4 regions of the Paenibacillus terrisolis genome follow, and region 1 is predicted to be linked to each of the others. Evidence: riboswitches for the same ligand, from Rfam matches in the RefSeq annotation. Region 1 holds a riboswitch; each other region holds the start of a gene.
What was found. A riboswitch is a leader RNA that binds a small molecule or an ion and turns the genes downstream of it on or off. The one in region 1 is predicted to bind cyclic di-AMP.
Positions count from the first base shown of each region.

Region 1 (4,860 bases):
TGAATTTGGGCATATGGGCAAAAAAACCAAAAGTGTCGTAGGAGGGAATTCCATTTTGAACATTTGGCGGAAATTGATTGATATGGAACCAGTCCGCGTATCGGGATGAAGCCCCGTTTTTCAGCACATCCTGAAACGGAGGGAAATGCTCTCCGCAATGATTGAATACCGCGTCCAGGACAACGCGGATGCCATGCTCATGGCATCGGTCGACGACCTGTTTCAGAAGTTTGTTGTCGCCGAAATGAGGGTCGACGCGTCTATAGTCCAGCGTATCGTATTTGTGATTGGAAGGGGAAATGAACAGCGGCGTAAAATAGATGGCGTTAATCCCAAGGTCGGAGAGATCCTCCAAGTGATCCAGAATCCCCTGCAGATCGCCGCCGAAGAAATTTTCCCGAGAAGGCTTGCCGCCCCAAGATTCGACGGGGGTTGGATCGTTGGAGGGATCTCCATTGGCGAAACGCTCCGGTATGATCTGATAAAAAACGGCCTGCTTTGCCCATTCGGGTACCTTGAAGACGTCAATGTCATGGATGTATGGATATTCATACATTTCTCCGGGAGGCGTCGGCGCTTCATTTTGGATCCCCGTATCCAGCATGTATGCCGTTTCGGTGCCCGAAGTCAGTTTAAAAGCGTATGACAAACGCTTGAAACGGGGGCGGACGGCGATTTCCCAATAATCGAACATCCGGTCGTGGGCGGCCAGCTCCATCGGCAGCTCCTGATAAGTTCCTTTCCAGTCGTATTTGTCGCCGGTCATCGCAAATACGTTTTGAACATCGTCCCGTTTGGTGCGCACGCGCAGGTGAATCGTGGCAGAGTCATAGGCGTAAGCCCATTTGTCCCGGGGGACATGATACATGGCTTCAAGAAGCATAGCTGAAAAGCCTCCTTAAGGCAGGGTTTTGTTATAATGAGCATTATTCCCACCGAAGACCAAATGTAAATATTTAATTTATTGACCAAAGTATGATAAATCGTGAAAAACCTTTGCATATATATACAATCTGATTTATAATTAGCCCAGTAATGATGGGATTTATCGAAAAGTTCATAATTTGATAGGAGAGAGATATATGAAAAAATGGGGCACATTATTGATATCGCTGGTTTTAGTGGCTGGGGTACTGGCAGCCTGCGGGCAAAATAAAAACGATGCAGGAACAAACGGAAATGCGACGAGCGCAGCCGGTGGCAACAGCACGAACACGGAAGCGTCCAAGACGCTGACCATCGGCCTAAGCGCCGACTTCCCGCCATACGAATTTCATATTAAAGATGCCGACGGCAAAGACCAAATCGTAGGTTTTGACGTGGAGATTGCGAAAGAAATCGCCAAAGACATGGGCGCAGAACTCCAAATCAAGGATATGCAGTTCGACTCCTTGCTGAACGAGCTTTCGAGCGACCGGGTAGATCTTGTCATTTCCGGACTTAGCCCAACTCCGGAACGGGCGAAGCAAATCGATATGTCCAAGATTTACTACAAGGCTGAGCAGGCCATCGTGACTCGCGAAGAAGACAAAGACAAATACGCAACGATGGAATCTTTGGTAGGTGCGAAGATCGGCGTGCAAAAGAGCTCCATTCAGGAAGACATGGCCAAGGAAATCAAAGACGCGAAGCTGACTTCGCTTGCAAAGATTAACGACATTATTATGCAGTTAACCTCCAATCGCGTGGATGCCGCGATTATTGAAGGACCCGTTGCCGAATCATTCGTCAAGAAGGTCAAAGGCATCGCCATTACGGACGCCAAACCGGTAACGGAAGACGAAGGATACGTCATCGGTATCAAGAAGGGCAACAAAGAGCTGCTTGATCAAGTAAACACAACCCTCGACCGCTTGATCGGAGACGGCAGCATCGATAAATTCGTGGCCGACGCCAGCGAGCTTGCCGAACAATAATCCGTCAAACAACCTTTCGGAAAATAGCGGAGTCTCTTCGCTATTTTCTCTTTTTTTTGTATAATGTTTTGAGGTAAACTAGGAGGAATGAACGGGGTATGAATCTATTCAGCGTGTTTATGGATTACAAAAGCTATTTTCTGACCGGCGTGCAATATACGCTGCTGTTGGCAGCCATCGGCGTATTATGCGGCTTCATTTTAGGGCTGCTTGTGGCCTTGGTGCGGATGTCCCCATTTGCAATCGTGCGTTTTATAGGCAACGCCTGGGTCGAGTTCTTGCGGGGCACGCCGATGCTCGTGCAGCTCTTTATCATCCATTACGGCTTCGCGACGGCGTTTAATATCAGTTTTACGCCGATCGAATCCGGGGCCATTACCCTGTCGATCAACAGCTCGGCTTATTTGGCGGAAATCTTTCGCGCCGGGATTCAGGGCGTTGACCGCGGGCAGGGAGAAGCGGCTCGCTCATTAGGTATGACGCAGGGGATGGCGCTGCGCTTCATCATCATTCCGCAGGCGATCAAATCCGTGCTGCCCGCCATCGGCAACGAGTTCGTTACGATCATTAAGGAATCATCGATCGTATCGATCATCGGCATCACCGAGCTGATGTTCCAGTCCGGCGCCGTCGTGGGCATTACGTATGACGGAATGGCGCCTTATCTGATCGTGGCAATTATGTATTTTATTTTGACATTCACTTTGTCCCGGATTCTGGGCGTGTTCGAAAGGAAGTTGAAGGCCAGTGATCACCGTTAAGGATTTGCATAAAAAGTTTGGACAGCTCCATATCTTGAAAGGCATCGACCTGGAAATTGCCAAGGGCGAGGTTGTGGTTGTCATTGGCCCGAGCGGATCGGGCAAAAGCACATTTTTGCGCTGTTTGAATCTGCTGGAGGAACCGACGCAGGGCGAGATTAAGTTCGAAGGCGAGTCCATCACCGGCAAGAATTATAACATCAATAAAGCCCGCGAAAAGATGGGCATGGTATTTCAGCAGTTCAACTTGTTTCCTCATAAAACCGTGCTGGACAATATTACGCTTGCTCCGATCCGTGTCAAAAAGATGGAGAAAAGCAAAGCGGAAGCGATCGCCATGGATTTGCTTCACACAGTTGGACTGGAAGAAAAGCGCGACGCTTATCCTTCCCAGCTGTCGGGCGGCCAGAAGCAGCGGATTGCCATTGCAAGGGCGCTTGCGATGGAACCGCATGTCATGCTGTTTGACGAGCCTACGTCCGCGCTGGACCCGGAGATGGTCGGCGAAGTGCTCGATGTCATGAAGAAACTAGCGGAACGCGGCATGACGATGGTCATCGTAACTCACGAAATGGGCTTTGCCCGCGAAGTCGGCGACCGGATCCTGTTCATGGACGAAGGGGTTATTCTTGAGCAAGGAACACCGGAGGGTGTGTTCGGCGCTCCCAAGCATCAGCGTACTCAGGATTTCCTAAGCAAAGTGCTTTGATTTTCCACTTTAACAGATAACCGCCCGAGAGATTCGGGCGGTTATTTACTAGTTTGTCATCATTTCAAAGAACAGATTTCCTTTGTAAAATCAACGTTTTCACGCGATTGGTAAAACTTTCATCTCCTATAGGTTACAAAATTGTGATATATTCTAGGAAGGCCAAAACCTGTTCGTTAAACAGGTGCGGGGGACGATTTACGAAAAGCCGCCAATCGAAGTACGATTAGTGATTGCGACTTTTCTTGGGGTGAAGCGCTTGTTGAACCTAGCGCCGGGAACGATCCTTTTTCCGAATCCGACAACTAACTCCGCCGGCAATCCAAGGAGGTCATTTTTTATGTTGAAACATCGTATTTGGTCGAGATTTGCAAAATCGGCGGTTGTCGCCGCAAGTTTGGCACTGGTGTTGCAGGCCGTTCCGGCACATGCGGACGCAGTACATACGGCGAAGGAAGGAGATACGTTTTACCTTCTGGCCAAGGAGTACGGAGTGAATATGAACAAGCTCATCACCGCCAATCCGAACATCAAATCGACGAATATTTACGCCGGTCTGAAAATTACGATTCCGGGCCAAACCGCGGCGACGTTCACGACCATGGCTGCGGCGAAGGCAAAAACTATAACGGCAGCCGATTCGAAAGCGCTGCCAACGCTGAAGGTGGCTTCGGATAGCAACGTCGTTGAGGCTTGGGGCAAGACCTTTAATTACTCTCGGACAATTGATGTGAAAGCCACCGCTTATTCCTCCGCGGCGAGCGAGAACGGAGGTTGGGGAGCCGTTGATTATTTCGGAAACCCGCTGCAAATCGGCACAATTGCGGTTGATCCGAATGTGATTCCGATGGGTACGAAAGTACTCGTGACCGGACACAGTCATCCCGGATTGCCGAAGCAGGCTTTTGTCGCCACGGCAAGCGACCAGGGCAGCGCGATCAAAGGCAACCGGATCGATATCTTCATTCCGGGCAGCCCCGACGCCGTTAATACCTTCGGATTTCAGAACGTTAAGCTGTATGTGTTGAAGTAGGTGAAGCTGTAAAATGAGAGGTTGCAAAAGTTGATTGGCTCATTTACGAACCGCTCACTTAGCTGAAAAAGGAATAAAAAGTGAAAAAAAAGATGATGCGGGGGGCTATCCCTGCATCATCTTTTTTTCTATTGGGTCTATTACCGGCTTTTTTAAGCAAATCATCGGAAGTGCCGGGCAAGTGTCTCGAATAGCGGTATAAAATGGCCTAATTTCACTCTGAAGCCGCATTTTCCTGAAAATTGCGGTACAAAATGGTCTTATTTTCGGCAAAACGTCCAAATTCGAGGGAAAAAGCGACTCTCCTGAAGAAATAGAGCCATAAAACGGCGCTATTCATTCAGAATGAGGCCACTTCAGTGGAAATAAGGCCATAAAACCAGCTAATACTTGTCAAGCTACCCGTTGTTGGAATGCGACAGGTTAATTGATATACTATTT
Region 1 covers NZ_JBKFGG010000032.1:81,871-86,730, forward strand. Annotated here, with positions in the region: gene ACI48K_RS21010 (alpha-glycosidase) at 1-883, opposite strand, end outside; gene ACI48K_RS21015 (transporter substrate-binding domain-containing protein) at 1,083-1,916, shown strand; gene ACI48K_RS21020 (amino acid ABC transporter permease) at 2,015-2,677, shown strand; gene ACI48K_RS21025 (amino acid ABC transporter ATP-binding protein) at 2,664-3,386, shown strand; cyclic di-AMP (ydaO/yuaA leader) riboswitch at 3,537-3,721, shown strand; gene ACI48K_RS21030 (3D domain-containing protein) at 3,727-4,419, shown strand.

Region 2 (4,860 bases), on a different contig from region 1:
GCATCCTCAGGATGCGATTACGATGCAAGAGGGCGATTTGGACTGGATCGCTGAATTATGCAAGCATGAGAAGGTCGTGGCCATCGGCGAGATCGGTCTGGATTATTACTGGGATACGTCACCGAAAGAGGTTCAGCACAAAGTTTTCCGCGATCAAATCGGCCTCGCTCGCAGCCTCGGAATGCCCATCAGCATCCATAATCGGGAAGCGCACGAGGATGTAGTCCGAATTTTGCGCGAAGAGAAAGCGAGCGAAGTCGGAGGTGTGCTTCACTCCTTCTCCGGTAGTTGGGAAATTGCCAAAATGTGTCTGGATTTGGGATTCCATTTGTCGTTCGGCGGACCGATAACGTTTAAAAATGCAAAACAGCCAAAGGAAGTTTTAGCCAAAACACCGATGGACCGTTTGTTGATCGAAACCGATTCCCCATATCTTACTCCGCATCCATTTCGAGGGAAAAGAAACGAATCCGCCCATGTACGTCTGGTTGCGGAAGCGGCGGCCGAGTTAAAAGGGGTGTTCGTGGAGGAAATCGCCGAAATTACCTCCCGAAATGCAATGGAACGATTTGGAATACGGTGAATTCCGGAGCAAATGGGCCGAAAAAAGCAGGATTTTCGAAATATGAATGCTTTTTAACCAGAAAATCCAAGTTAGTTACATTTTTTTAACCATTTTTTTTAAAAAACGTGGTTGATTCGTCCTTTACAACATGCATGGAAACAAGTTAGAATTTCTTCTGTAGTCATTTTGGCTCACTCGTCAGTTGGGCGAGCCTATTCGATGACTTTGGTTCCATGAACCAGTCTCGCTGAATCTCCATTTGGAGAACGGGGGAACCGATACAGGAATGGTTAAGGGCAGTGCTTAGAGCACCGGCTGTTGCTGTATTTGATTTCTTTACAGGGTCTTAGGGGTGAATTCGAGGTCATTGCGCCATGAGCGAATGAACTGAGAAAGGGCGGCTCTCTTTCGTCCGAACCCGACAGCTAACCTCGTAAGCGTCAATAAGAGAGGTAACTCGTGCATCCTATTACACCAAGACAATTCGGAAGCCACGAAGGAGTTCCTCTAACTCTTTCTTTAGGCTTCTTTTGTTTTTGAATAAAAGTAATAGGGTCATCATACTGTTGTTAAACAGGAGGTGACATATGCCAGGTAGACTGGGGCAGGATGCGAAATACGGGGGATTTCACCGCGTTTCGTAAAAACGATCTGTAGTCACGTCAAACGTATCATGCATCGACCTAGACGGCGGGACTATGAAGGAGGACGGACGAAATGGGCATTTTCCACAAAGAAGACACCCATCAATCACGCTCATCCAGCATGTCTTACGCAATGCGATGGAAGCATGAGAATTTACGTCAGATTTCGATTGTTGGAGTTCTGACCGTCGCAGTGATCATCATCATCCTGATTTGGCTATTTGGCCAAAACGATAAAAAAGAGACTTCTCTGGTAGCGGAAGGCAAGATCCAATCGGCCGAGACAGGCGTGTCTCAGGCGGATCTTAAGAAAGCGCCAGTCGGTATGCTGAGCAAGCAAGATTCAGCAGTCCAGCTTCTTGCCGGCTCGCAAGGGGCGGACAATCATTTTGTTGCCGTGCATGCGGTTCCGGTAACCGTAAGCGTGGACGGAGCAACGAAGGTTCATTTCACCACGAAAAGCAGCGTACAGGGGGCCATCACCGAGCTTGGCATCGCCCTGAGCAAAGACGATAAAATAAAACCGGCGCTGGGCAGCGCGCTAACGTCTGATTCGGATATCAAGATCGTCCGTGTCAGCAAGCAAACTGTTCAGGAAAAAATTACAGTTCCGTTCACCATCGTGAAGACGTCAGACGAGAACCTGCTTAAGGGCAAAACCAAAGTCCTTCAGCCGGGAAGCAATGGCGTGGTCGTTCACAACATCGAAAAGGTGTACGAGGATGGCAAATTCGTAACGAAGCGGTGGCTTGGCAAAGAAGTGGCGGTAAGCGCTCAGCCCAAGGTCATCGCAGTTGGCGTCAAAAAGCCGGCAGAGGTCAAATCCGCAAGCATTACCCGTAATCCGAACGCGGTAAATATCAGCGGGCTGACCACAAAAGGCGGCGTGTCGTTTAAATACAAAAAGGTACTTAAAAACGTTACCTTAACGGCTTATTCCTCCGAAGAGGAAGGTATCGGCACGAGAACCGCTTCCGGGACGCGCGTAACGCAAGGAAGAACCATTGCGGTTGATACCAGCATCGTTCCGCTCGGATGGTGGGTCTACATCGAAGGGCTCGGCTTCCGCAAGGCGGAGGATACCGGCGGCGCTATCGACGGACATAAGATTGACGTATATTACGACTCGCTCAAGGCAGCGACAAATTTCGGGCTCAAAAAGGGCCGTACCGTATATGTCATCGGTCCGACAAAGCCTGAATTAAACTAACCTCGTTTTACTTTGCGAGGGGAATAAGATAGTATTAGGATGATGAATAAGACATTGGATTAGAAGAGGAGCCTTCCTCTTCTTTTTGTTGTAAACGGAAGGGAAGACGGCACATGATCAAAGAGGTCATCGTGGTGGAGGGGCGCGACGATACCGTCGCGATTAAACGGGCCGTGGAGGCCGACACGATCGAGACGGGCGGGTCGGCGATCAACGAGACGACGCTGCGAAAAATTGCCCTGGCGCAGGAGCGGCGGGGAGTTATTATTTTTACGGATCCCGACCATGCGGGGGAGCGAATCCGTAAAATCGTCGCGGCCCGGGTTCCGGGGTGCAAGCATGCCTTTATACGGGAAGCGGACGCCACGAAACGCGGAGACATCGGCGTGGAGAACGCTTCGCCGGAGGCGATCCGCGAAGCGCTCTCCAAGGTCCGCTGCGAGCTTCAGGGAGTGGAGGGGCTCATTGATTGGGCAGACTTGATAGAGGCGGGCCTGATCGTTCATCCGGAAGCCGCTGCACGCCGGCGGGTGATGGGAGAGCTGCTTGGCATCGGATACTGCAACGGCAAGCAGTTCCATAAACGGCTGACGGTGTTCAAGATCAGCAGGGAAGAATTCGCGGCCGCCCTCGCGGAGCTCGAAGACAAAGGAGTCAATCACCCATGAACAGGAATGAAGATGTTTCTACGCCGCGCCGGACGAAGGAAATTATTCAACGGCACGGATTTTCTTTTAAGAAAAGTCTGGGTCAGAACTTTCTGATCGATCAAAATATACTCGGCAAAATCGTTGCAGCCGCCGGTTTGGACGCGTCCAAGGGGGCTCTTGAAATCGGGCCGGGGATCGGCGCATTGACCGAAAAACTGGCTCAGGAGGCCGGGAAAGTGGTTGCGGTGGAAATCGACCAGCGTCTGCTGCCGATTTTGGAAGAGGTGTTGGAGCCGCACCCGCATGTTCGCGTCATTCACGGCGATGTGCTGAAGCTGAATCTGCGCGCGTTGTTTGAGACAGAATTTGGCGGGGTCAGCGGCGTCAGCGTGGTGGCTAACTTGCCTTATTACGTGACGACCCCGATTCTGATGAAACTACTGGAGGAAGGCCTCCCGCTTGAGCATATCGTCGTCATGATTCAGAAGGAAGTGGCGGAGCGGATGGCGGCTTCTCCCGGCGGCAAGGATTATGGCAGTCTCAGCATAGCGGTTCAGTATTACAGCGAACCGGAGCTGATCTGTACGGTGCCGCACAGCGTGTTTATTCCCCAGCCTAACGTAGAGTCGGCGGTGATTCGTTTGACGGTGCGCAAAACGCCTCCGGTGGCCGTAAACGACGAGAAGTTCTTTTTTGACGTGGTACAAGCTTCTTTTGCGCAAAGAAGAAAAACAATCTCCAACAACCTGAAAACCCGCTTCTTCGCCGGAGAAGGCCGGGAACGGCTGGAGCAGCTGCTTGGGGCCGCGGAAATCGAACCTTCCCGGCGTGCGGAAACGCTCAGCCTGGAGGAGTTCGCGCGGCTTAGCAATACGCTGCTTGCGGCCGGGTTCAGCCATTCGTAACCCTCGCAATTGTAACCAATCCTTCGCCTAGCCCATACGATGGGAAAGAGGTGATGGATTTGACGAATTTGGGAGACTTGGTCGTCCGCAAATCTTACGGAGGAGACGTAACGTTCCGGATAGAAAGAATAGAGCGGAGCGAGGCTATCATCAAAGGGACGGAATTCCGGCTGCTGGCGGATGCGCCTTTGACCGACCTGGTCAAGGTAGACCCGGCTTCCCCCGGCGAGAAAGCGCAGCGCGCCCGCATCAAAGAGGCTGAATCGCTGGAACGGATGACACAAGACCGGAAGGTGCTGGCGGAACGCAATCAAATGACGATCGGTACGGATTGGTACCCGCAGCCGCAGGGGGAGCCGTCCTATTTTGAAGTCCCGGGCAAGGTGCTTCACCTGGACGGGGACGAGAGGTATTTGCAGAAAAGCTTAAGTCTATACGAGAAGCTGCGGATTCCGGCTCAAGGTTACTACGTGTCGGAGTCGCAGATGGCCAGAACGCTTTATCGTCTGCTGCCGTCCGTTCAGCCCGATATCGTGGTGCTGACCGGGCATGACGGCGTGCTGAAGCATCGCCCGTCCGGGGACTTGTATAATTTGACCAGCTACAAAAATTCCAAATATTTCGTGGAGGCGATTCAGGCGGCCCGGCAGTATGAGCGTAATTTCGATTCGTTAACGATCGTGGCGGGGGCTTGCCAATCGCATTTTGAGGCTTTGCTGCAAGCCGGTGCCAATTTTGCGAGTTCTCCGGCCCGCGTGCTGATCCACGCCCTGGATCCGGTCTACATCGCGGCGAAAGCGTCGCTGACTTCGATCCGCGACACGATCCAGATCACGGACGTGCTGAACAATACGATCAGCGGGGCCCAGGGGGTAGGCGGCATAGA
Region 2 covers NZ_JBKFGG010000033.1:13,753-18,612, forward strand. Annotated here, with positions in the region: gene ACI48K_RS21110 (TatD family hydrolase) at 1-583, shown strand, start outside; cyclic di-AMP (ydaO/yuaA leader) riboswitch at 801-1,020, shown strand; gene ACI48K_RS21115 (G5 domain-containing protein) at 1,283-2,419, shown strand; gene rnmV (ribonuclease M5) at 2,533-3,087, shown strand; gene rsmA (16S rRNA (adenine(1518)-N(6)/adenine(1519)-N(6))-dimethyltransferase RsmA) at 3,084-3,974, shown strand; gene yabG (sporulation peptidase YabG) at 4,028-4,860, shown strand, end outside.
Region 2: another riboswitch for cyclic di-AMP. It lies ahead of ACI48K_RS21115 (G5 domain-containing protein); the one in region 1 lies ahead of ACI48K_RS21030 (3D domain-containing protein).

Region 3 (4,860 bases), on a different contig from region 1:
GCGATTCCATCGACTTTTTCTGAACCGTATCCACGAACTTCACCAAAGGCTGTATGATGCTGCGATATGGAGAGTACAAAGTCACGAGCCGTACATCTGGCTGCCATTTTTTCCACTTTTCTTCGAAAATAGCCTCTTCCTCTCTCTCGAACGGTACATAAACGGCGATGATCTGATGAGGAGAAAGCGACTTGGCATAATTCAGCGAGTTTTCCACGACATGCGTAATCCCGGCGACCGGAACGATAATGACATTTCCTTCAATCGCAAGTGCCGGTTCGCATGTCGATATTCTCAGTTGATCCGCGATAGCCATATAATGCTTATGAATCCGGTGGAAAAAATAAATGATTACCGGCAAGAAAATAAGCACCGGCCAAACGTTGGAGAACTTGGTGATAAAGAACATAACGCTGACCAGAAGGCTAATCACGGCTCCGGTCGTGTTGATTATAAATTTTTTAACCCACCCGGCCGGTTTCTCACGGAACCATTTAACCATCATTCCCGTTTGGGAAAGGGTAAACGGAATGAATACCCCGATCGCGTAGAGCGGAATCAGCAGTTCGGTCTTGCCTTCAAAAACAACGATCAGAATGATCGAAAAAAGTCCCAGAATAAGGATCCCGTTGGAATATCCGAGCCGGTCTCCCCGGATCGTAAACATCCTCGGGATGAATTTGTCTTTGGCGAGATTCACGGCCAGCAGCGGAAAAGCGGAATATCCCGTATTGGCGGCCAGAATCAGAATCAATGCCGTTGTCCCTTGAATGAAGAAGTACATAAAGTTTCTTCCAAAGGTCTGTTCGGCGATTTGCGACAGCACCGTTACATCGGTGCGATGGCCAACGCCATAATAATAAGCAAGAAAGACGATTCCCGAAAACAATAAAGCGAGCAAAGTTCCCATGGCAAGCAGTGTCTTGGCCGCATTGCGGGGGGCTGGATCTTTGAAGTTGGGGATCGCGTTGGAAATAGCTTCAACCCCGGTTAATGCCGTACACCCGGAGGCGAAGGCGCGAAGCAGCAAAAACAGGCCGATTCCCGCTACGGGAGTTCCCAGGGGCGTATGAAGTTCCGGAGCTGCTTGCCCGGTCAGAACACGAAAAATGCCTGCCCCGATCATAATAAACAAGGCAAGAACAAACAGGTAAACCGGCAAAGCAAAAACGGATGCGGATTCCGTGACTCCCCTTAAATTCAGCGTTGTTATGAAAAGCACAAAAACAACAGCTATGATAACTGTGTAAGGATGCAAACTGGGAAAAGCCGAAGTAATGGCATCCGTCCCGGCCGATACGCTGACGGATACGGTCAAAACGTAATCGACAAGCAGGGAACCCCCGGCGACTAACCCCGGAAGCACACCAAGATTCTCTTTGGAAACAACGTAAGCTCCACCTCCGTGAGGATAGGTGAAAATGATTTGACGATAAGACAAAATCAAAGCGGCCAAAAGAACCAAAACGCCCGCCGCGATTGGAATGGAATACCAATAAGCGATCGCGCCGATGGTCATCAGAACCACCAGGATTTGCTCCGGCCCGTATGCCACTGAGGACAAGGCGTCCGAGGAAAGAATCGCAAGCGCTTTTGTCTTCGTCAGTTTTTGTTCACCCAGCTCCGTCGATTTTAACGGACGCCCAATGAGAAATCTTTTTAAATAGGAAAGCACAAGTTTCACCGCCACAAATGTTATTTTTCTAATTTCCCCCGACCAAATCGGGTTTATTTTCAATTTTTGCTGCCTGTTAAGTCAATTTTAGGCAACAAAAAAACACAGGGTAGCCTGTGTCTTTTTCACAGTAAGTTACCCACTCCTGACTACGCTTACGAGGTTAGCTGTCGGATTCGGACGGCAAGAGTCGCCCTACCTGACGCGTATTGCCGTCAGGATTCACCCCATAGGAGAATCACCCGTTTTCAGGCTTAACTCCAACCGGTTCCCCCGTTTTCCAGGTTAGGAAATTCAGCGATAATGAATAAGTTTTCAGAAATAATATTCAAGAAACAATTAACATCATACGTTCGATATCAAGGTTTTGTAAAGCGATCGATTAAGAAATGTACTCGCAAAAAAACGGCATAGTTTCCCGAAAAACCGCTTACATCGTAATTTCCCTCTCGAAATTTATATTTCTTCGGCCATTATCTTTCCTTTTCTTGCTTTAATGGAATTAACGCAAAAAAATCATTTGCCGTCCCTTTCCCTTAATTGAAAATAAAAAATTAAGCTTTCATTAGAAAGATACATGAAAAGCTTCAACAAATACTTTTTAAGCTTATTTCTTTTCTTTTTGAGCGAAAATTTGCTTCAGCAGGACCTGAAAAAGCTCTTTTCCTTTTTTACAAAAGGAATCTTGAGATAGTATGATTCGTTGTAATGAACGACGCTTAATTCCCGCCTGGCGGGAAGCGGGGGAACCATCGGACCTTTAACGGTCCTCTTGGGGTGAATCCGAGAAGAGACTATCATTCCGGTCTCTTAAGGTAGGGCGACTCCCACCGCCCGAATCCGGCAGCTAACCTCGTAAGCGTGACAGGGGGAACCTTTATTTTGCCTTGCATTTGCGCCGGGTCTGTTTTTTCGTCCACGCAAAACCGCAGCAGAGGTTTTATCTCTGTTTGCGGTTTTTTTGCTGAAATGACAGTTTATACAATCTTTAAACGACGGGGGTACGACATGAAACTATATTATATTGGGACAGAGCAGGGACTTTTGGATCCAATCAGTTTACGCTACTTATGTTTCGGAGCTCTATGGTATGAAGAATGTGGCCAGCGGTTTATCGTGGGTTACGGCTTCGGGAAAGACAAAATCGAGGTGCTGCGGCAGTTTGGTCAGCCGGCTTCCTGTCTGGAATGCCCGGATTCTGAAATCGTGCTCGGAATTTATAAGAAACTGAGAGAAAAACAACAGCAGCAGGACTGGTTCACTCGTACCAGGCTTCCGCTTCCGGCAGCCTTCCGGGAGCCTTGGAGAAACAAACCTTCCGGTTGGTATGTGATCAAGTCAAGAGAATCGTTTCCCCTTCATTTATCCGTCGTTCATAAAATGAAATATATCATCTGGCTGGAGCATTCCGCAGTTTGCGAGAATGAGCGGGAGATTCGGCAGTTTGTTGAAAAAGCCCGGAAAACTCACCATATTGAACTAAAATTCGCAGAAAATCCTGGAGGGAAAACGAATGAAGACTAAGTTGTCACAAATTAAACTGTTTGCCTTTCATGAACCTCCCAGCTTTCTTTGGACGGTAAAAAAGCCGAAAGGCTGCTGGTATTGCGTTCTGAAGCTTTCATGCGGAGAAAACTGCGGTTTGGGTGCTTGCCTCGTTTTCGCGGATCAGAAAGGATTTGATTTGATCAAATGGGGAGTTTTCTTAAAGTGCATCCGAAATCATACGGTTGAGGAAGCCCTCGAAATTGTACGGTGCAAAGGCGCGGAATGGAGTCAGAACCAACGGGAACTGGTCCAAATCGCCTTGCTCGAAGTCGCTCAAGCCAAGCGTGTTCCACTCAAAATCGCAGCCGGTGACGAACATGGGAACAACCGTTTATACAGGAACCCGCCGAATGAAGAAAAATTGATTCAGGAATCGATGTCTTATTATTCATTACTATAATTAACTCTTCATGAAAGGGAACTTAGGGGCGGGGGACGCGAACCGATGTTTACCGAATCCGTCGACTATGATTTAATCTAAAGGGAGACAATAAAAGAACTGCGGCTACAAGGCATGGAAAGAGGGCATAAAATGAAGTCAAGAAATTTGGCCGGGATCTCGTTATTAATTATGTTTTGCGGTTTTTTAGCCACTTTGTTGTTACCCCAGTCCACTTTTGTTCAATTATTAAAGGGGAGTTTTGAAGCAGGTTTGGTGGGAGGAATGGCCGACTGGTTTGCGGTTACCGCATTGTTTCGTCATCCTCTGGGGATTCCGATCCCCCACACCTCGTTATTGCTAAAAAACAAAAGCAAAATTACGCGTTCACTCATTTCCGCCGTAGAGAACGAGCTTTTAAATAAACAGAGCATCGAAGCCAAGCTTCGATCCATACATGTTTTGGAAACGGCAATTTTCATGCTAGCCAGAATACTGAGCCGCAAGAAAACAAGATTGAACATTCTGAATTTCTCCGAAACGCTGCTGCGGCAGTTGCCGACGGAAAAATACGTTCCGTATCTTCAAAGCGGATTGTCCGTCTGGCTTAGTAAAGCCGATATTCAAACGGCGACGAAACATGTCTACCGGCAGGCCGTACGTTCCGGTTACGATTACAAAGTGATCGACCTCGCCGCTTCGGGACTCATTAAATGGCTGGAACAGGAAAATACAAGCGCGCTCCTCGGCAGCATGGCATATCAGAAGTTAACGGAAATGAAAGGCAAGGGAATCAGAGGATTTTTCCTTCAGGCCGTTACGGGTTTCTTCACGGAAGACAAGCTGGGAATCATGCTTCAAGATTTGTCCCTTTCGACGGCGAGGGAATTACTGGATGAGGCTAGCCCTTTGCGCGAAAAGCTCGCCTTGGAACTTCGCGGCACACTTCTCCGTCTCATTGAAAATGACGACAACATACTCACTCTCCGAAATTGGGCTGCGGATCAAATAAAGGGAGAAAACGGAACGAGCTTCATCGTATCAGCAATCGAAGGCATACGGACGACGGCACTCGATACGATAGAAAAGGAACGCATAGCCGGAGGACGCAAAATCTTTACGTTATATCGTTCCTTGATCCGGTTCATCAAGAACCGCAAGCCGGAGGTTCTTGCGTCCATGGAGGACCACCTTACCCAGTATTTGATCAATCTGGCCGCATCTAACCATCATCTTATCGGGCAATTGGTGAAGGACA
Region 3 covers NZ_JBKFGG010000036.1:6,302-11,161, reverse strand. Annotated here, with positions in the region: gene ACI48K_RS22025 (APC family permease) at 1-1,675, opposite strand, end outside; cyclic di-AMP (ydaO/yuaA leader) riboswitch at 1,813-1,985, opposite strand; cyclic di-AMP (ydaO/yuaA leader) riboswitch at 2,382-2,552, shown strand; gene ACI48K_RS22020 (hypothetical protein) at 2,684-3,199, shown strand; gene ACI48K_RS22015 (hypothetical protein) at 3,189-3,623, shown strand; gene ACI48K_RS22010 (DUF445 domain-containing protein) at 3,738-4,860, shown strand, end outside.
Region 3: another riboswitch for cyclic di-AMP. It lies ahead of ACI48K_RS22020 (hypothetical protein); the one in region 1 lies ahead of ACI48K_RS21030 (3D domain-containing protein).

Region 4 (4,860 bases), on a different contig from region 1:
CCAGGTGTGAAGCGTTCGTTCCAGTACAAAAAAGATGACGGACTGTGCGCCCAGCAATATCAGGGCCCAGGCATAGGCGTCGGACACCGCGCCCAAAACATGCCGTCCATATCCGGACTCCTTGGCGCGCGGCCACAGGGCGATTCCTTGTTTGCGCCACAATCCGTCTCCCCCAACCAAGGAGAAATAAACGGAGGCGGCAAGGATCAGGGTAACTAATCCCTGGATAATGAATCCGATAAGCAGCACGGCGGAAGACATGCTCTCTTTTTGGAAAACGGGCAGCATGTTGATCGTACTGGCGGTCGAAAGAACAAAGTAGACGGAAGCCAGGAAAATCCCTCTTTTAAAAGACGTGTGCACCCGTGTCAATCCGCTGTAGACGATGGCCAAAATGCCCAGAACAAACGTGAACAGGGCATAACCGCCAAACGTCAGCCAGTTGGCAATCGTGGTCTGATGAGCCACGTAATCGGTATGTGATTTCGGAACGCTGAAGGAAGCTTCCATCGAAGAAACCTGGCCGTATTCGAAGCTGAATTTGATTTGGGCTTTGGATTGCCCGACCTTGAAATCCGGGATTTGGTACAACAAGCCGACTTCGCTCTCATTGGCTGCTGGTTGAATCCCGCTTTTGTTAAACCCGAAATACGTCAAGTAAGGCTGGGCTAATTTTTCTTTCTGCTCCAGCGTCAAATCGCCTTCCCAGGAGCGCAGGCTGTCGACGGTTTCCGAACCATTGCTTAGCATATCCTGCTTATTTTTATTGCTGGCGGTCGTGATTTCTTCGAAGCTGACCACTTTTCCGGTCGTCATGTGGACGTCTACGGTTAATGCGGACAACACTTCATTCGGGTTATTGAAACGAACGCGAAAGACGTCATAAGGAAAGTTCTTGTCATAGGATTTCAGAAACGGGCCGAGCAGATCTTCTTTGGCCAAATAACCGTATAAATCCGATTGCGTTTCATATGTAACGAGAGCAGGCTTAAGTTCTCCTTCCAATTGAAGCTGGGATGCGGCGAAATCTTCGGCAGCGCTTGCTGCCTGCTGTTTGGAAATCGTTTTCTCCTGCTGCTCCATTTGCAGCGTTTCCGACGCGTCGGTCGGGAGAACCTGAACAAGGATAAAAACGATAAATCCGAGCGCGGCCATCAGCCAAAGCGTTTTGGGCTTGATTTTCCTCCCAGAGGTTTGCGATATCAAGTTCATGGTTAAGCTCCTTTAAAATTTTTGTAAAAGGGATTATTTTACTGCAATCGCGTCACAGTAAAGATATCATAGGGCGTACCCCGCGCGCCAGAGACGGTGATGAAAATATAAATGAAAACCTCCAATAATCGAAGATAAGTTCCCCAATGTGTTAGATTTAGCGAGATCATAAGCTATGAGTTCTTGGTTTTCACGATTTTCAAGGCTATTTCATCGAAAAGAGCCATTGTGATAGGTTGGATTATGGATTATAATCCATTTGATAAAAATGAAATGTAACTCGATGAAAATAAAATACGGCCGAATTTCATTTGAAAACGGGGGAACCGAATTTTCCGGGGTGAATTTCGCTTGGAGCCGGCAGGAATGCCGGGTAAGAGAGCGAATAGGGCAACTGTGCATGTCCGAATCCGTCAGCTAACCTCGTAGGCCTTTGCAACAGGAGCCAAACCCGAAAGGCATTGGATTTCCAGTGCTTTTTTCTTTTGTTTTTCCTAATTAAGCGATGAGGTGAATAGGTTGCTATCCAAATGGTTCAAGTTTTCTCCGCCCCAGATTCTTGTGCTGGGTTTTGCCCTGATTATTCTTCTGGGCGCGCTGCTGCTGATGCTGCCGATCTCAAGTACACGGGGAGAGACGACGCCTTTTATCGATGCTTTGTTTACGGCAACCTCGGCAACCTGCGTAACCGGTCTGGTCGTTCGGGACACGGGAACGTATTTTTCCACATTCGGGCAAGTCGTGATCATGCTGCTGATTCAGGTCGGCGGGTTGGGATTCATGACCATGGCAACGTTATTTTCTCTCGTATTTAAGCGGAAAATATCGCTGAAGGACCGTCTGCTGCTGCAGGAGGCGATGAACCAGAATTCGATGGAGGGCATCGTTCGGCTGATCCGCAAGGTGTTGATGTATTCGCTCGTCATCGAGGCTTGTGCGGCCGTGACTTTCGCGCTGCGCTGGGCTTTTGACATGCCGTTTGGCCGGGCGGTCTATTTCGGAGTCTTTCACGCCGTCTCGATGTTTAACAATGCCGGATTTGACCTGTTTGGCGAATACCGCAGCCTGACGCAATATGTCGGCGACCCGGTCACGAATTTTGTAGCCATGTTTTTGATCGTCTCCGGGGGGATCGGGTTCATCGTCTTGTCCGATCTCATTGAATTTCGGCGCCACCGCAGGCTGTCATTGCATTCCAAAGTCGTGTTGTCCATGACGTCCGCACTGATAGTTGTCGGGGCGCTCGTTATTTTTATATTCGAATTCACGAATTCCAGAACACTGGAGCCGTTAAACTGGAGCGCGAAGATCTGGAGCTCGTTCTTCCAATCGGTAACGCCCAGAACGGCGGGAGCCAACACACTGGACATCGGCGCTTTGCGTCAGGCCACCCAGTTTTTTATGATCATCCTGATGTTTATCGGGGCGTCGCCGGGCTCCACCGGGGGCGGGATCAAAACGACGACGTTTACGATTCTGGTCGGCGCGGTGATTTCCATGATCCGCGGGCGCTCGGACTTGGTGTTGTTCCGTTATCGTCTGGCCCAGGAACGGATTTTCAAAGCGGTTACGCTGGCGATGTTGGCCTTGTTTCTGGTTATTGCCGTGGCCATGATCTTGTCGACGACGGAGGATGCCAGCTTCCTCAGCATTCTGTTTGAGACAACGTCCGCCTTCGGTACGGTTGGTTTGACCATGGGATTGACCGGCAAGCTGACTTTAATCGGCAAAATCATCATCAGCTTCACCATGTTCGCCGGACGGCTGGGACCTCTTACGCTGGCATACGCGCTCGGTCCGAAAAAAGGTAAAGAATTATATCGCCATCCGGAAGGCAAAATGATCATAGGATAAGGGGATTAATCTACAATGAAAACACAGCAGTTTGTGGTGATCGGGCTGGGACGCTTTGGATCAAGTCTGGCTCTGGAGCTGATGGATCTTGGTTACGAGGTGCTCGGCATTGACCGGAATGAGGAAATCGTGGAGGCTTTGGGCGATCAACTCACCCATGCGGTCGTGGCTGACCCCACCGATGAAGAGGTGTTGAAATCGCTGGGCGTGCGCAATTTTGACTGCGGCATCGTGGCGATCGGCAGCGACATTCAGCTAAATATTCTGTCGGCCATTTTGCTGAAGGAGCTTGGTATGAAAACCGTCGTCGCCAAGGCGATCTCCGTTCTGCACGGGCGGGCGCTGGAGAAGCTGGGCGTGGATCGAGTCATTTACCCGGAGAGGGACATGGGGATTCGCGTGGCCCATCAGCTCGTAACGCCAAACCTGCTGGATTACATCGAATTGTCCAAGGAATACAGCATCGTAGAGATGAATGTTCCTGAATGCCTAAACGGCAAAATCGTCGGCGATCTCAATCCGAGAGCCCGTTTCGGGTGCAGCATTGTGGCAATCCATCGCGAAAGCGGGATTATCGTAGCTCCGACCGCCATGGACCAGCTTAGCCAAGGCGATATTATGGTTATCATCGGCTCCAAGAAAAATATCGAGCAATTTGAAACGGTAATTAATCAATAAAAGGCCATACATGTGGCTTCGACAGTTGGAGTGTGACTCATGTGGAATCGGCTGTGACCGAATCGATACATCATTTTCTTATTTTAGTGCTGTTCGTCTTAAGTGTCGGCATGCTTGCCGGAAGGCTCGCCGCTTGGCTGAGACTGCCGGACGTTGCCGTGTTTATCGCCGTCGGGATGCTGTTGGGTCCCGGCCTTCGCCTGCTCCATGAATCCAGCGGATCGGTGGTTAATCAGCTGATCCTTACGGTGGGCTCGGCGCTAATTTTGTTTGACGGCGGGAGGAACTTGAAGCTCAGCGGGCTGCGCAAGGTCTGGATCACGTTGTCGATGCTCAGCGTGCCGGGGGTCTTGATCACAACGGCCGTTGTGGGGACGGGAATTCATTATCTCTTTAACGTGGATTGGATTTTCGCCTTTTTGGCGGCGGCGGTGATTGCATCGACCGATCCGGCCTCGATCATTCCGGTATTTAAACAGGTGAAGATCAAAGAGCGGGTTCGGGAAACGGTAGAAAGCGAATCGGCGTTCAACGACGCGACGGGTTCCATTTTGACGTTTTCGCTCCTTGCTGTCGTATCCGGCGGCGGGACTTTGAACTTCGGCGACATGTCGTCGGATTTCTTGGTTACGGCTTTTGGGGGCATTTTAACGGGGATTGTCATTTCGGGTCTGCTCACCTTTTTAGCCGGACATGCCCGCCACGGATTTTTAAAAGAGTATTCGACCATCGTCATGATCGTGTGCGCGCTGGCATCGTATCTTATCGGGGATTTGCTGCATGTCAGCGGCTTTATGGCCACCTTTGTGGCCGGGATCATTTGGGGTAACGCGGATACGTTCGGCTTGTCGCTCGAGCATAAGGAAATCGAGATCGGATCCTTTGCGGAGAACACAACGGTCATGATGCGGATGCTGATTTTCGTTCTGCTGGGCAGTCAGGTGAATTTTTCGACGCTGGGCCATTACTTCTGGCCAAGCCTGGCGGCAATCCTGCTGTTGATGTTCGTGGCGCGTCCTTTGACCGTGCTGCTATGCGCTCTGCCGGATCGCAAGGTCAAGTGGTCCTGGCGGGAGATGCTGTTTATGTCCTGGGTTCGGGAAACCGGCGTTATTC
Region 4 covers NZ_JBKFGG010000010.1:8,337-13,196, reverse strand. Annotated here, with positions in the region: gene ACI48K_RS11710 (CPBP family intramembrane glutamic endopeptidase) at 1-1,212, opposite strand, end outside; cyclic di-AMP (ydaO/yuaA leader) riboswitch at 1,501-1,659, shown strand; gene ACI48K_RS11705 (TrkH family potassium uptake protein) at 1,732-3,066, shown strand; gene ACI48K_RS11700 (potassium channel family protein) at 3,082-3,744, shown strand; gene ACI48K_RS11695 (cation:proton antiporter) at 3,786-4,860, shown strand, end outside.
Region 4: another riboswitch for cyclic di-AMP. It lies ahead of ACI48K_RS11705 (TrkH family potassium uptake protein); the one in region 1 lies ahead of ACI48K_RS21030 (3D domain-containing protein).